3 regions of the Agrobacterium sp. 16-172Ci genome follow, and region 2 is predicted to be linked to each of the others. Evidence: riboswitches for the same ligand, from Rfam matches in the RefSeq annotation. Region 2 holds a riboswitch; each other region holds the start of a gene.
The links. A riboswitch is a leader RNA that binds a small molecule or an ion and turns the genes downstream of it on or off. The one in region 2 is predicted to bind thiamine pyrophosphate.
Positions count from the first base shown of each region.

Region 1: linked by a shared signal. The riboswitch ahead of thiC (phosphomethylpyrimidine synthase ThiC) and the one ahead of thiB (thiamine ABC transporter substrate binding subunit) in region 2 are both predicted to bind thiamine pyrophosphate.
Region 3: linked by a shared signal. The riboswitch ahead of ACQZ40_RS19505 (ABC transporter permease) and the one ahead of thiB (thiamine ABC transporter substrate binding subunit) in region 2 are both predicted to bind thiamine pyrophosphate.

Region 1 covers NZ_JBNWBW010000002.1:354,493-359,859, reverse strand. Annotated here, with positions in the region: gene thiO (glycine oxidase ThiO) at 1-571, opposite strand, end outside; gene thiC (phosphomethylpyrimidine synthase ThiC) at 573-2,396, opposite strand; TPP riboswitch at 2,491-2,602, opposite strand; gene ACQZ40_RS04615 (acyl carrier protein) at 2,785-3,036, shown strand; gene ACQZ40_RS04610 (acyl-CoA dehydrogenase family protein) at 3,036-4,217, shown strand; gene ACQZ40_RS04605 (amino acid--[acyl-carrier-protein] ligase) at 4,222-5,130, shown strand; gene ACQZ40_RS04600 (DUF1839 family protein) at 5,137-5,367, shown strand, end outside.
Region 2 covers NZ_JBNWBW010000002.1:194,623-199,989, forward strand. Annotated here, with positions in the region: gene ACQZ40_RS03880 (thiamine diphosphokinase) at 1-257, shown strand, start outside; gene ACQZ40_RS03885 (ABC-F family ATP-binding cassette domain-containing protein) at 262-2,088, shown strand; gene ACQZ40_RS03890 (VOC family protein) at 2,187-2,573, shown strand; TPP riboswitch at 2,625-2,735, shown strand; gene thiB (thiamine ABC transporter substrate binding subunit) at 2,775-3,788, shown strand; gene thiP (thiamine/thiamine pyrophosphate ABC transporter permease ThiP) at 3,808-5,367, shown strand, end outside.
Region 3 covers NZ_JBNWBW010000024.1:43,067-48,433, reverse strand. Annotated here, with positions in the region: gene ACQZ40_RS19515 (alpha-glucosidase) at 1-1,165, shown strand, start outside; gene ACQZ40_RS19510 (pilus assembly protein TadG-related protein) at 1,191-2,480, opposite strand; TPP riboswitch at 2,699-2,801, shown strand; gene ACQZ40_RS19505 (ABC transporter permease) at 2,926-3,711, shown strand; gene ACQZ40_RS19500 (ABC transporter substrate-binding protein) at 3,708-4,658, shown strand; gene ACQZ40_RS19495 (hydroxyethylthiazole kinase) at 4,655-5,367, shown strand, end outside.

The sequences.
Region 1 (5,367 bases), 160 kb from region 2:
CCCGCACACCGCGAAGATCGGAAATCCCGCCGATTGCCGCAGAGCCAGTGCAATCCACCACCCGGTCGAACGGCTCTTCATCCAACGGGATACCCATATGGAACTGCACACCCATGGTGCAGAGCCGCTCATGCAGCGATTTCAGTGCAAGACGCGGATCGAGATGCCCCTCGCCCGGAAAATAAAGCCCGGAACGGAACCGCCCGGCAAGATCTGGCTCCAGGGCGGCGATTTCGCCCTCATCCACCCAGCGATAACCGTCGGTCCGCGATGCGAAACGCGAAAGCTCCGCCTTATCGCGGGCCAGCGCGACAACCAGCGTGCCGTTACGGACGACAAGGCCGGGTGTCGCTTCATCCCACCAATCGAGCGCCGCCTGACCGAGCGTCAGAACCGGCTCTTCAGCGCTTTCACGCTCGCACCAAGGCGCCAGCATGCCGCCCGCATACCAGGATGCGCCGCGAGAGGGTTCGGCATTGCGCTCGCAAACCTCGACGGTAACACCGGTCCGCGCCAGTTCGAAGGCCGCCGTCAAACCGGCGACCCCCGTTCCCTTGACCAGAACGCGCATGCTATTCGGCATCCGCAGGCGTCGCGAGCGGCATGTAAAGCTCACCGCCTTCCTTGAAGCGTGCGGCCATGGCCTCCAGTCCCTCCTTCTGCGCCTCGGCGCGGATATCGTGGGAAATCCGCATCGAGCAGAATTTCGGCCCGCACATGGAGCAGAAATGCGCGACCTTGTGCGCTTCCTTCGGCAAGGTTTCATCATGGAAGGAGCGCGCCGTATCCGGGTCCAGCGACAGGTTGAACTGATCCTCCCAGCGGAACTCGAACCGCGCGCGCGACAGTGCATCGTCCCGCACCTGTGCCGCCGGATGGCCCTTGGCGAGATCGGCGGCGTGGGCGGCGATCTTGTAGGTGATGACGCCGACCTTCACGTCGTTGCGATCCGGCAGGCCGAGATGTTCCTTCGGCGTGACGTAGCAGAGCATCGCCGTGCCGAACCAGCCGATCATCGCCGCACCGATGCCGGAGGTGATATGGTCGTAACCCGGCGCAATATCGGTGGTGAGCGGCCCGAGCGTATAGAAGGGCGCCTCGCCGCAGGTCTTCAGCTGCTTGTCCATATTTTCCTTGATCTTGTGCATCGGCACATGGCCGGGGCCTTCGATCATCACCTGGCAATCTTTTGCCCAGGCGATCTGCGTCAGCTCGCCGAGCGTCTCCAGCTCCGCGAATTGTGCGGCGTCATTGGCGTCGGCAATCGAGCCGGGACGCAAGCCATCGCCCAGCGAGAAGGAGACGTCGTAAGCACGGCAAATATCGCAAATCTCGTCGAAATGCTCGTAGAGAAAACTCTCCTTATGGTGATGCAGACACCACTTGGCCATGATCGAGCCGCCGCGCGAAACGATGCCGGTGACGCGGTTGACGGTGAGCGGGATGTAATGCAGCCGCACGCCGGCATGAATGGTGAAATAATCCACACCCTGCTCCGCCTGTTCGATCAGCGTATCGCGGAACACTTCCCAATTGAGGTCTTCGGCAATGCCGTTGACCTTCTCAAGCGCCTGATAGAGCGGCACCGTGCCGATCGGCACCGGCGAATTGCGGATGATCCATTCGCGGATATTGTGGATGTTGCGGCCGGTAGATAGGTCCATGACTGTATCCGCACCCCAGCGGATCGCCCAGACCATCTTCTCCACCTCTTCCGCCATGGAGGAGGTGACGGCGGAATTGCCGATATTGGCATTGATCTTGACGAGAAAATTGCGGCCGATGATCATCGGCTCAAGTTCCGGATGATTGATATTGGCAGGGATGATGGCGCGGCCGGCCGCCACTTCCTGACGCACGAATTCCGCCGTGACGTAGTCAGGGATATGCGCCCCGAAGCTTTCGCCGTCGCGCGCCAGCTTCTCCTTGGCCGCCTCGCGCCCGAGATTTTCACGGATGGCGATGAATTCCATTTCCGGGGTGATGATACCTGCCCGCGCATAGGCAAGCTGGGTTACGGCTTTACCGGCCGTGGCTCTGAGCGGCTGGTGGCGCACGGAAAATTCAGGCGTCAGGCGTTCGCCGGTGGCAAAGCCGTTATCCTCCGGCTTGACGTGCCGGCCGTCATAGGCCTCGACATCGCCGCGCGCCACGATCCAGTCATGACGCAGACGCGGCAGACCCTTTTCAATCAGAACGGTATGCGAAGGATCGGTATAGGGACCGGAGGAATCGTAAACCGTCACCGGCGGTTCACCCGCCGTTGGATGAACGGCGATCTCGCGCATCGGCACGCGGATATGGGGATGTAAAATCCCGGCTTTGTGGATTTTGGTAGAGGCGGCATGCGGCCCCGTAGTAACCGACAACGGGATATTCTTGGCAGCGATATTCATCTTGAGGCTCCAAAGTTTGACAGTGGAGACCCAGTTCGAGCCGGAATGATGGAAAATACCGCAGCGCCGACAGCGCAATGCACACGCCAGCCGACCTTCGGTCTTTGCACCGTCCCTACGCCAGTATGAACTGGATCAGGTTCAACGGGTCACTGCGCATGAAAGCAGAATCTCAGCCCCTTGACGGGACACCCCTGGTGAATGGCCACAGCAAAAAACACCGACCGGCATTTGTCAAGGCCGACGATCCATGCTTGGCAAAGGTGCGGGAATGGCGCATGCTGCCGTTAGTTGTAATTAACCTAACGGTTTAGGCGAATATTATCGTTTGCAACGTAACGATAAGCACAAACCATCCTGATGTGAAATTCATGGGAGATACGTCGGAATGAACGCGACTATTCGTGAAATACTGGCCAAATTCGGCCAGCTTCCAACCCCTGTCGATACGATTGCAGATGAAGCCGATCTTTATGCGGCGGGCCTTTCTTCCTTTGCATCCGTGCAATTGATGCTCGGCATCGAAGAAGCATTCGATATCGAATTCCCCGACAATCTGCTGAACCGCAAGTCCTTTGCGAGCATCAAGGCCATTGAAGACACCGTTAAGCTCATTCTGGATGGTAAAGAGGCAGCCTGATGAACGTCACCGTAGCGCCGCAGGATGAAACGCTGTCCGCGCGCGCGGGCCGTGTCGCGGCAATTGCCGCCAAACACGCGGATGATGTGGATGTCACCGGCCGCTTCCCACAGGAAGCCGTCGACGCCTTGCGACAGGAACGCCTGCTCGGCATCCAGGTCCCCTCTTCGCTGGGCGGCGAAAGCGCGTCCTTACAGGAAATCGCCGATATCTGCGCTCGGCTCGGTCAGGCATGTTCGGCAACCGCGATGATTTTCGCCATGCACCATATCAAGGCATCCAGCCTGGTGGAACACGGCGAGACAAGCGCATGGCATGCCGGCTTCATGAGCCGCATCGCCAGCGAACAGCTTCTGCTCGGCTCCGCCACCACCGAAGGCGGCATTGGCGGCAATCTGCGCAACTCCATCTGTGCAATCGAGGTCGAAGGCGATTTCTGCCGGCTGGAAAAGGACGCCACCGTCATTTCCTATGGCAGCAATGCCGATGCGATCCTCATCACCTCGCGCGCCCACAAGGATGCCGCGCCCGCCGATCAGGTGATGACGGTCTTTCTGAAAAACCAGTACACGCTCGAAAAGACCCATGTCTGGGATACGCTCGGCATGCGCGGCACCTGTTCGGACGGCTTCCTGTTTCGTGGCGAAGCGCCGGCGGCGCAGATATTCCCGAAACCCTTTGCGGAAATCGCCGCACAATCCATGCTTGCAAGCTCGCATCTCCTGTGGAGCGCCGTCTGGTATGGCATCGCCTCGGATGCGGTGCTGCGCGCCCAGTCATTCGTCAGAGCCGCGGCGCGCAAATCGCCCGGCACCGCTCCTCCCGGCGCGATCCGCCTTGCCGAGGTCTCCACCAAGCTGCAGGTCGTTAAATCCAACATCATCGCCGGCATAAAGGCTTACGAGGACACCAAGAGCGACCCCGAAAAACTGATGTCCATGGCCTTTGCCGTCGCCATGAACAATGTGAAGATCTGCTCTTCGGAAACCATTCTCGAGATCATCGACCATGCCATGCTGGTCTGCGGCATCATGGGCTACAAGAACGGCACGCCCTATAGCCTCGGTCGCCACCTGCGCGACGCGCATTCCGCCCGCCTGATGATTTCCAACGACCGCATTCTCGGCAATTCCGCCAATCTCCTGCTGGTTCACAGGCAGGACACCAGCCTCTTGGGATAAGACCATGGACATGCAAACATCGTTTCTCGATCGACTGTTCGAAGAAGGCCTGCTGATTGAAACCGGTGTGGACGGTCTTTATGGACGCAGCGGCCAGTTCGAGGACGTGATTGCCGCCTTCGAGCGGCTGATCGACCGCACGGGCGGCGCTGACGGCGCCGAAGCGATCCGTTTTCCGCCCGGCATCAACCGCGCCTATTTCGAAAAGAGCGGTTATATGAAGAGCTTCCCGCAGCTCGCCGGCACGGTCCATTCCTTCTGCGGCTGTGAGCTCGACCATGTCAGCCTGCTGAAAACCATGGACGAGGGCGGCGACTGGACCAAAGACCAGAAAGCCACCGACATCGTGCTGACGCCGGCGGCCTGCTACCCGCTTTATCCGACGATTGCCAAGCGCGGCGCACTGCCTGCCGGCGGCGGTCTCTATGACATCCAGTCCTATTGTTTCCGCCATGAACCCTCCAAGGACCCGGCCCGCCAGCAGCTTTTCCGCATGCGCGAATATGTTTGCATGGGCACCGAATCCGACGTCACCGAATTCCGCCAGACCTGGATGGATCGCGGCGTGGAGATGATGAAAGCGGTCGGGCTAGACGTCACCATCGATATCGCCAACGATCCCTTCTTCGGCCGCGCCGGCAAGATGCTGGCCAACAACCAGCGCGACCAGAACCTGAAATTCGAGCTCTTGATCCCGGTCACATCCACGACCAGCCCGACGGCCTGCATGAGCTTCAATTATCATCAGGATGCCTTCGGCCAGAAATGGGGCCTCAACCTCGCCAATGGCGATGTCGCCCACACCGCCTGCGTCGGTTTCGGCCTTGAACGCATCGCGCTGGCGCTGTTTGCCCATCATGGTCTAGACGTGAAGAAATGGCCTGCGAAGGTCGTGGAAACGCTCTGGGGCTGATCATTCATGCGGCAGATTTTTCCCGGTCTCGATCCCAGAAACTATGTGCAGCATCCGCTCCATTCCTCCGAGAGAATGTGGCCGGAGACCAATTGCTACATCGATTTATGGATCGAGGTGCTGGCCTCGAAAGGTCTGCCGCCGGAAGCCATGTTCGGTTTCACGCTCACGCAGGATTTCGAAGGCGACCAGTTCACCTTCTTCAAGGTGCCGCTGGAAGACCTCGAGGCGCTTTAT
Region 2 (5,367 bases):
AAGAAGAGGCGCGGCCGCTGCTTGCCGGTTCGCTGGATATCGATCTGCCGCCCGCCTCGCTGTTTTCGGTTGCCGGATTTACCGCCCTCGAGGGGCTCGATATCGGCAATGTGCGTTATCCGCTCAAGGATTTTGCGCTTGCTTTCGGTTCGTCCCGCACTATTTCCAATGTCGCGAATGGCGGCCCCGTGCATTTCTCGCTGAAAAGCGGAAAAGCCATCGTGCTCGCCCGCCCTTATGATCTGACCGGAGCCTGACGCCTTGGCACCCCCAATTTTGAAACTCGATGACATCAAGCTGACCTTCGGCGTGACCCCGCTGCTCGATGGCGCCAATCTCCAGGTGGAACCGGGCGACCGTATCTGCCTTGTCGGGCGCAACGGTTCCGGCAAGTCCACCCTGATGAAGATCGCCGCGGGTCTGGTCGAGGCGCAATCGGGCGAGGTTTTCCGGCATCCGGCCGCCACCATCCGCTATCTGGAGCAGGCCCCGGATTTTGCCGGTTACGACACGGTTCAGGCCTATGCCGAAGCGGGGCTCGGACCCGGTGACGATCCCTATCGCGTCACCTATCTTCTGGAGCATCTCGGTCTCACCGGGCAGGAACATCCGGCGAGCCTTTCCGGCGGTGAAGCGCGACGTGCGGCCCTTGCCCGCGTCATGGCGCCGGAACCCGATATCCTGATGCTGGACGAACCGACCAACCATCTCGATCTGCCCACCATCGAATGGCTTGAAAGCGAGCTGCAGCAGACGCGCAGCGCGCTGGTGCTGATTTCGCATGACCGGCGTTTTCTCGAAAAGGTCTCAACCTCGACCGTCTGGCTGGATCGTGGCCAGTCGCGCCGTCTCAATCGCGGTTTTGCCCATTTCGAGGAATGGCGCGACAAGGTGCTGGAAGAGGAAGAACTGGAACAGCACAAACTCGGCAAGGCCATCGAGCGTGAAGAGCACTGGATGCGCTATGGCGTGACCGCAAGGCGCAAGCGCAACATGCGCCGCGTCGGCGAGCTTCAGGCCATGCGTGCGGAATATCGCGGCCACAAGGGACCTCAGGGCACGGTGCAGGCGACCGTTACCGAAGGACGTGAATCCGGCAAGCTGGTCATCGAGGCCGAGGCCATCACCAAGGCTTATGGCGAGCGCGTGATCGTCGCGCCGTTTTCGCTGCGCGTCCATCGTGGAGATTGCATCGGTTTCGTCGGCCCGAACGGTGCCGGGAAAACCACGCTTCTGAAGATGCTCACCGGCCAGCTGGAGCCCGATAGCGGCACCGTGAAGCTCGGCACCAATCTGGAGATTGCGACGCTCGACCAGAAACGCGAGGATCTCAATCCCAACGATACGCTCGCCCATTATCTGACCGATGGCCGCGGTGAAAATCTGCTGGTCAACGGCGAGTTGAAGCACGTGACGGGCTATATGAAAGACTTTCTGTTCCAGCCGGAACAGGCCCGCACGCCGATCCGCAACCTTTCCGGCGGGGAGCGCGCGCGTCTTATTCTGGCGCGCATTCTGGCCCGGCCGACCAATCTTCTGATCCTCGACGAGCCGACCAACGATCTCGATATCGAAACGCTCGATCTGCTGCAGGAAATCGTTGCGGGCTTTTCCGGCACCGTTATCCTCGTCAGCCACGACCGCGATTTCCTCGACCGCACCGTCACCTCCACCATCGCGCCCGTCAATCCGGACGAACCAGACGGACGATGGATCGAATATGCCGGTGGCTATTCCGACATGATGGCGCAGCGCAAGGGTGCGGCGGAAGAAAAACGCAAGGCTGAGAAACAGGAAAAGGCGAAAGCCGCACCTTCGGCCTCTGCATCGCAGGATCCTTCAAAGGCCAAGGGCAAGCTTTCCTTCAAGCAGAAATTCGCGCTCGAAAACCTTCCGAAGGAGATGGAAAAGGCGCAAAGCGAAATCGCAAAACGCGAGCAGCGTATGGCCGATCCGGAACTTTTCACAAAGGACCCGGCGGCCTTCAACACGCTGGCGCAGGAAATGTCGAAGCTGCGCGACAAGCTGGAGGCCATGGAAGAAGAATGGCTGGAACTGGAAATGCTGCGCGAGGAACTGGAGGGCTGAAGGCAATCAGTTCCCCGTTTGACCGGTCCTCCTTCGGCCTTTGAGAGAAAAGCAGAATTGCCGTTCTATGCCGGCGTTCGTTTGGAGGAGTTGTGAAAATGCGCATGATTTTCGTCAATCTGCCGGTCAAGAATATCGAGACATCAAGAAACTTCTTCACTGCTCTCGGTTTCAGCTTCAACCCGGAATATTCGGATGACCGCACGCTCTGCATGATCGTGGAAGAGAATATCTTCGTGATGCTTCTCCAGGAGGGACGTTTCCGCGATTTCATCAACGGCGATATTGCCGACGCGACGCGAACCACCGAGGTTCTGACCTGTCTTTCCGCCGGAAGCAGGGAAGAAATCGACCGGATGATCGCCACGGCGCTTGCCTCCGGCGGCAGCGGCTGGAAGCCTGTTCAGGACCATGGCTTCATGTATGCCGGCAGCTTTCAGGATCCCGACGGGCACGTCTGGGAACTGGTGCATATGACGGAATAGGGCTGATCTCGGCCATCTTGCCAATCGGGGACGGCGGGACTACACCATCATCTTGATCTAACGGGGTGTCTTTTGCGCTTGGGTGCGAAAGGCTGAGAGGCTTGCCAACCCGAAGAACCTGATCCGGTTCATACCGGCGGAGGGATTAGACGGCTTTAACGCAGGCGGCTATTTCCCTATCGTTTTTTTGAGGAGATACCCGTGCGCCGTCGTCTTTTCCTGAATACCCTCGTTGCCGCCTCGCTGTTTCTGCCCGGCCTTGCCGTTGCACAGGATAGACAGGAACTGACCGTCTACACCTATGAAAGCTTCGTTTCCGAATGGGGTCCCGGTCCCAAGGTAAAGGAGGCCTTCGAGAAGGTTTGTAATTGCACGGTCAATTTCGTCGGCGTGGCCGATGGCGTGGCGCTGCTCAATCGTCTGAAGCTTGAAGGGGCGGGGTCCAAGGCGGACGTCGTGCTTGGCCTCGACACCAATCTTGTCGCGGAAGCAAAACAGACCGGTTTGTTCGATGTCGGCGGCATCGATGCATCGGCGGCCAAGGTGCCGGGCGGCTACACGGACGATGTTTTCATTCCCTATGATTACGGTCATTTCGCTGTCATTTATGATACGCAGACGGTGAAAAGCCCGCCGACGAGCCTGAAAGACCTCGTGGAAGGCGACCCCTCGCAGAAAATCGTCATTCAGGATCCGCGTACCTCCACGCCGGGGCTTGGCCTGCTGCTATGGGTGAAATCGATCTACGGCGACAAGGCCCCGGAGGCCTGGGAAAAGCTCAGGAAGCGCATTCTCACCGTTACGCCGGGCTGGTCGGAATCCTATGGCCTCTTCACCAAGGGCGAGGTGCCGATGGTGCTCTCCTACACCACCTCGCCCGCCTATCACATGGTCGCTGAAAAAACGGATCGTTATCAGGCCGCCGCCTTTTCCGAAGGGCATTACATCCAGATCGAGGTTTCCGGTCTCCTCAAAAACGCGCCGCACAAGGAACTGGCAAAGCAGTTCCTGGCTTTCACGCTGACATCCGGTTTTCAGGATGCCATTCCGGAAAACAACTGGATGATGCCGGTTGCGGCAACCTCGAAGCCCTTGCCGGAGGCGTTTTCAAAACTCGTGGTGCCGCAGAAGACTTTTCTGATGGATCCGGAAGAGGTGGCGAAGAACCGCAAGGCATGGATCGATGAATGGCTTGCCGCCATGAGCATGAATTGAGGAAGAGGCACACCAGCGCATGATGCTGCGTCGCGATTACCGGCGGTCGATCATTTTCGGAACGGCGGCTTTTGCCGCCGTTTTCCTGTTCATGGCGCTCGCGGTTGCAGCTCTCCTGTCTTTTGATGCCGGCGCGTCCGCTGCCGGCATCATGGATGCCTATACGCTGCGCATCCTGCGTTTCACGCTTTATCAGGCAACGCTTTCCACCCTTCTTTCCATTGTTCTCGGCCTTCCGGTGGCGCTGGCGCTTTGTCGTCGGCGCGCGTTTGCGGGAAGGATCTGGATCATCAGGCTGATGGCGGTGCCGATGGGTCTGCCGGTGATCGTCGGCGCCTTCGGTATCATCACCATCTGGGGCAGGCAGGGCGTTTTGAATTCGGCCCTCGTTTTTGCCGGAGCGGATGAGCCTTTCAGCATTTACGGCCTCTCCGGCATCCTCATTGCCCATGTGTTTTTCAATCTTCCGCTTTCGGTGCGTCTGATGCTGGCCGGGCTGGAGCGCATTCCGGGCGAATATTGGCGCATGGCGGCGAGCCTCGGCATGGGGCCGGTTTCGATTTTCCGTTTTATCGAATGGCCGGCGGTCGCGCGTCTCGTCCCCGGCATTGCCGGGCTTGTCTTCATGCTGTGCGCCACCAGCTTCACGCTCGTTCTTCTGCTGGGCGGCGGGCCGGCAGCAACGACGCTGGAGGTGGCGATTTATCAGGCGTTACGGTTCGATTTCGATCCGCAGCGGGCGATTGCGCTTTCGGTTTTGCAGATTGGCCTCACCGCAATCCTGCTCGGCCTTCTTGCCTTTTTGCCGTCGCCCGTAGCGGAGATTCCCTCGCTTGGTCGTTCCCTTCGCCGTTTCGACGGAAAGGGCATGGGTGTCCGCCTCTGGGATGGCGCGGCAATCGTGTTCGCTGTTCTGCTGATCGGCCTGCCACTTGTCGCCATCGCTGTCTCGGGTTTGAGGGCCGATCTGCCGCGTCTTCTGTCCGCGCCGATTTTCCTGCGCGCGGCGGCGACCAGTCTTGCAATCGCCGCACTCTCCGCAGCCCTTGTCGTGCTTTGCTGCATGGCGATCATCGGCGCGCGCCAGGCGATAGGCTCCAGACGGCGAGCGGGACAACCCCTGCGCTTCCTCTCTACCATGCTCGGGGCAGGGTCTTCGCTGGTGCTTTTGGTGCCGCCAGTCGTATTGGGAAGCGGATGGTTTCTCTTATTGCGGGTTTTCGGCGATACCAGCTTCTATGCGCCGGTCCTCGTGGCGCTGATCAATATGCTGATGGCTTTGCCGCTTGCCATGCGGGTTCTGGAGCCGGCCTGCACCAGTCATTTCTTGCGCACCGGCCGACTTTCCGCCAGTCTCGGGCTTCAGGGTCTGGCGCGGCTGCGGTTCGCCGATCTTCCGGTTCTGTGGCGGCCGCTGGCCATGGCGTTTTCCTTCGCCATGGCCCTGTCTCTCGGCGATTTAGGCGCGGTTGCCCTGTTCGGATCGGAAAGTTTCGTCACCCTTCCATGGCTGGTTTATAGCAATATGGGCAGCTATCGTACCAACGATGCCGCCGGTTATGCCTTCCTTCTCGGTATC
Region 3 (5,367 bases), on a different contig from region 2:
GACATCCTTCGGCGCGCGCCTCTTCTGGGACTGGCAGGCGAATGACACGCGTTATCCGCATCTGCGCCAGAATATCGCCGAGCTTGCCGATCAGGGCATCCGCTTTCTGGGTTATGTGAACCCCTATCTCTGCGTCGACGGCCCGCTGTTCCCGGTGGCTGAAAAAGCCGGCTATTTCGCCACCGACGCCGAGGGCAAGACGGCGCTGGTGGATTTCGGCGAGTTCGATTGCGGCGTGGTCGATTTCACCAATCCGGCCGCCGCCGACTGGTTCGCCGAGGAAATCATCGGCAAGAACATGCTCGATTTCGGCCTCTCCGGCTGGATGGCCGATTTCGGCGAATATCTGCCGATCGACATTACCCTTTCCAACGGCGTCGACGCCAAGCTGATGCACAATGCCTGGCCAACGCTCTGGGCCGAGGTCAACGCCAAGGCCGTCGAAAGTCGCGGCAAGACCGGCGAAGCGCTGTTCTTCATGCGCGCCGGCTTCACCGGTGTACAGGCCCATTGCCCGCTCATCTGGGGCGGCGACCAGTCTGTCGACTTCTCCCGTCACGACGGTCTGGTCACCGTCATCTGCGGGGCGCTCTCCTCCGGCCTCATGGGCAATGCCTATCACCATTCCGATATTGGCGGTTACACCAGCCTGTTCGGCAATGTCAGAACCGCAGAACTCATCATGCGCTGGACGGAGATGGCCGCCTTCACGCCTGTCATGCGTACCCATGAGGGCAACCGGCCGCGCGACAATCTCCAGATCGATCAGGATGAGGCGGTTCTTGCCCATTTCGCCCGCATGACGTCCATCTATGTCGCGCTGGCCCCCTATCTGAAATCGCTCTCGGCGGAAGCGGCCAGGACGGGACTGCCGGTGCAGCGTCCGCTCTTTCTTCACTACGAGAATGACCGGCGGACCTATACCATTCAGGAATGCTATCTCTACGGGGAGGACATGCTTGTCGCACCCGTCTGGAAAGCGGGCGAAACGCAACGCTCGCTCTATCTTCCGGGCGACGGTGAATGGGTGCACCTGTGGAGCGGCGCGCATTATCCCGGCGGACAGGACGTCACCGTCGAAGCGCCGCTCGGCGAGCCTGCGGTGTTTTATCGTGCAGATAGCAGCCATCGGCCGCTGTTTGAACAACTCCGCACCATCGGCTGAAAGATAGCCGAGATCGTCCCTGCCATCACCCCGTCAGGCGGGGTGATGTGATGGCCTTTTTGAAAAGGGCGGTCATCGCCTCGCTGATGCCCTGCGACGGGCTGACTTCGAAGAACAGGCCCGGCGAAGCGCATTGCTGCATGCGTGCACCGATTTCCGGCTGAAATGGCGCGATCCAGCTATTGTACCAGCCATTGGTCGGCAGCGGCAGATAGGTGGTATAAAGCACGGCTATGCGGAAGCCTTTTTCCTTCAGCTTCGTGCAATATTTGATATCGACCGGCTCCTGACAGCGGCCGCTGGTGGTTTTTTTGGTACAGGAGGATGGCTTGTAGCTGTCGCCGACGCCGTCTGACACGAAGAAGACGATCTTCTCTGGGCTCGCCGAACTCGCACCGGTGCCCGAAGAGCCGATCCTGTCGCCAATCTGGGTCAGTGCCCGGTCAAAATCGGTCTGCTGGTCGTTGTTGAAACCCTGCTTGGGGATCGACATCAGGTCGACTTCAGCGGCTTTCTTCTTCGCGGTCGCCAGATCAGATGTCAACGACACGACTTCGAGCAGCTTCGTATCTTCCGCTTTCTCTCCGAAGGAGTAAACCGCCATACGATATTGATTGCTGCTTTTGCGCATGGACTTCGCCGTATCCATCAGGCTTGCCGTGGCCTGCGCCACCACATTGATGCGCGTTGTGACCCCGAGGCTTTTGGCTTTGTAGTAATAGCTGTTCTTATCCACCACCCCGTCTTTCACGATGTGACAGGCGAAAGCACATTTGTCGCTCGTATTCGCAACCATCTTAGCAACGTCGGTTGGCGTCGCGCCAACCCCCATCGAGGGGGTGTTATCCAGAAGGACATAGAAGTCGCTGAATGTTTCCGTCTCGTATTTGGCCGTCGCCTTGCCCGAAATGGTGATGAGATCCTCTCCGAGTATCCGTGAAAGCGTGGTGCCGACGGATGCCTTGAAGCTGACCGAGGATTCGATGGCGTTACCGTGTTTGATCACCGACACATCAAGAGACAGGAGCTTATAATCGGGATTGGCCCGCTCATTGCTTTCAAAGAATGCGGAGGCTTCGCTGCTGCCAAGCGAAATGACACCGTCGCCCGACATTTCCTTTGCCTTCTGAACGCTCGCCGACGTATCGGCAACCACAGCAAGCGCCGCGGCATCCGCCGCCATCTGCAGGTCCGATTTGACGGCCATGCCATGCGTCACATCGAGTGCCACGCCGGCCGCCCCAATCAGCGGCACCATCAACAGGGCGCTGAGAATGCCGAAATTTCCCGATTTATCCTGCCAGATGTTCTTCAAATTCGCCCCCGGAACTTTTCCCGGAGCGAAAATTAGCCGAACAATATTGAAAGGCAGTTTCTAGAGATAACTAATTTTCGATAAATCTAATTTCCTTAATAACTAATACGCCAATGGGAGATGCGCACCAGCGCAGGCCCGTTCAGGCATTCACGATCACGCCTGACGACGGATCGGCGGCGGGACGTTGACATTTATGAAACTTGACCTACAAAACAAAATCTTCCGAGGGGAGCACCGAGCGGTGCTGAGATGGCGTTGAGCCGGACCCTTGAACCTGATCCGGGTCATGCCGGCGTAGGAACGGAACTGCCGCGCCAACAGGCGCTGCCCTTTCTCTTCTCCGCTTTGCCTGATCTCCGAGATTGTCATATCTGGAGACGAATGATGATGCTGAAACCTTCCGTCCTTCGCACACGGTGCGTCTGCGTCTGAGGTCCGGCTCATGCGTGCCACCCATGCGCTGAACGGTGTCGGTCTTCTGCTGGTTTTCTGGCAGGCGGGAACGTGGCTGTTTTCACCGCCCCGCTACATCCTGCCATCGCCAGCCGATGTTGCCGGCGCTTTCTGGCGTCAGCCGGGCTTCCTGTTCGGGCAGGCGCTGATAACGCTCGGTGAAATGGCGCTCGGGCTTGCGGCGGGCATCACCGCCGGCATTCTCGTCGCTTTCACCATTGCCGCCATCCCGCGCCTCGGCCGCCTCGTCTGGCCCATGGTTCTGGTGTTGCAGGCCTTTCCGGTCTTCGTGCTCGCCCCCATCCTCGTCCTCTGGTTCGGTTTCGGCATGGCTTCGAAAGTGGTCATGACGGCGATCATCATCTTCTTCCCCGTTGCCTCCGCTTTCACTGACGGGCTCAACCGCACCGATCGCGCCATCCTCGACGCCGCCTCGCTGACTGAGGCGAGCCACTGGCAGATCCTCACCCGGTTGCGCGTGCCGCTGGCATTGCCATCGTTGATTTCGGGCTTGAGGGTGGCCGCGCCGCTTGCCCCGCTCGGCGCCGTCATCGGCGAATGGGTGGGCGCTTCGGCGGGGCTTGGGTTCGTGATGATCCAGTCCAATGCCCGCATGCAGACCGACACCATGTTCGCCGCCATGGCCATTCTCGCCATCATGGCGGTGCTGCTGCGGCTCATCGTGGACTTCTCGACCGCCAATCTTGCCCCCTGGGCCAACGAAACAGAACACACCATTCCTTTCAGATCTTTACGGAGACTTTTGGCACCATGAAACGAACTCTTCTTTCCCTTGTCGTCGCGGCGACAAGCGTGCTTTCACCCATGCAATCGCATGCAGCAGATAAGCTGACCGTGTTGCTCGAATGGTTCGTGAACCCCGATCATGCGCCGATGGTGATCGCCAGGGAACGCGGCCTGTTTGCCGATGCGGGGCTAGAGGTGGAACTGGTTCCACCCGCAGACCCCTCCGCCGTGCCGCGTCTTGTCTCGGCCAAACAGGCCGATATAGGCGTGCACTACCAGCCGAACCTCTATCTCGATCACGATGCCGGCCTGCCGCTCGTGCGTTTCGGCACGCTGGTCGAAACCCCGCTCAACACCGTCACCGTTCTGGCCGATGGGCCGATCAAGAGCTTGAAAGACCTGAAGGGCAAGAAGGTCGGCTTTTCCGTTTCCGGCTTCGAGGATGCCATGCTGAAGCGCATGCTGGAAAAGGACGGCCTGACGAAGGACGATGTCGAACTCATCAACGTCAACTTCTCGCTCTCGCCGTCGCTGATCGCCGGCAAGGTGGATGCCACGCTTGGCGGCTTCCGCAATTTCGAGCTGACGCAGATGAAGCTCGAGGGACACGAAGGCCGCTCCTTCTTCCCGGAGGAACACGGCGTGCCGGCCTATGACGAGCTGATCTTCGTCACCCACCGCGATCTCGCAAAAGACAACCGCCTGCCGCGTTTCCTCTCCGCCGTGGAACAGGCCGCGATCTTCATGACCAATCATCCGCAGGAATCCTGGCAGCTTTTCATCAAAGCCTATCCGAACCTTGACGATGCGCTGAACAAGCAGGCCTTCTTCGACACGCTGCCGCGTTTCGCCAAACGCCCGGCCGCGCTCGACCGCGCGCGCTACGCCCGTTTCGGCGCTTTCATGCAGGAAATGCAGCTGATCAAGCAGGCGCCGGCGGCGGACGACATCGCCGTGGAGCTGCAGCAGCCATGACGACGACTTTTCCGACAGCGGCAAAGGCCGCCGAGATTCTGGAGCGCGTGCGGCAGAGGCGCCCGCGCGTGCATTGCCTGATGAACACCGTGGTGCAGAAATTCACCGCGGACGGCATCACCGTCGTCGGCGGCATCCCCTCCATGACCACCTCGCTCGAGGAAATCGAGAGCTTCGTCACCAAGGCGGATGCGCTGACCGTCAATCTCGGCACACTGGATGCCGAGCGGCGCAAGGTTATCCGGCTGGCGATCGAAATAGCCAATGCATCCGGCAAGCCGTGGATCGTCGACCCCGTACATTGCGACTATTCGCCGTCGCGTCTGGAATTCGCGCGCGAACTGATTGCACTTTCCCCCACCATCGTACGCGGCAATCGCGCCGAAATGAACCTGATCGGCGATGTGCCTGGCGTGGTGAGGATTGAGACGGGGCCGGTAGATCATCTGCGCGATGCCGCCCGCAGCGTCAGGATCGTCAACGGTCATCCGTGGATGGCGAAGGTGACGGGAACGGGGTGCCTTTCGGGCGGCGTCATCGCCGCCTTCATGGCTGTCGAAAAAGACGCGCTGACGGCGGCGGCCTCCGCCCTTGCCGTCACCGGCGTTTCCGCCGAACTTGCGGCCAAGCACGCCAGAGGCCCCGGCAGCTTCGAACCGGCATTTTTGGATGCGCTTTCCGAAATTTCCGGTGAAGACATCACAAATCA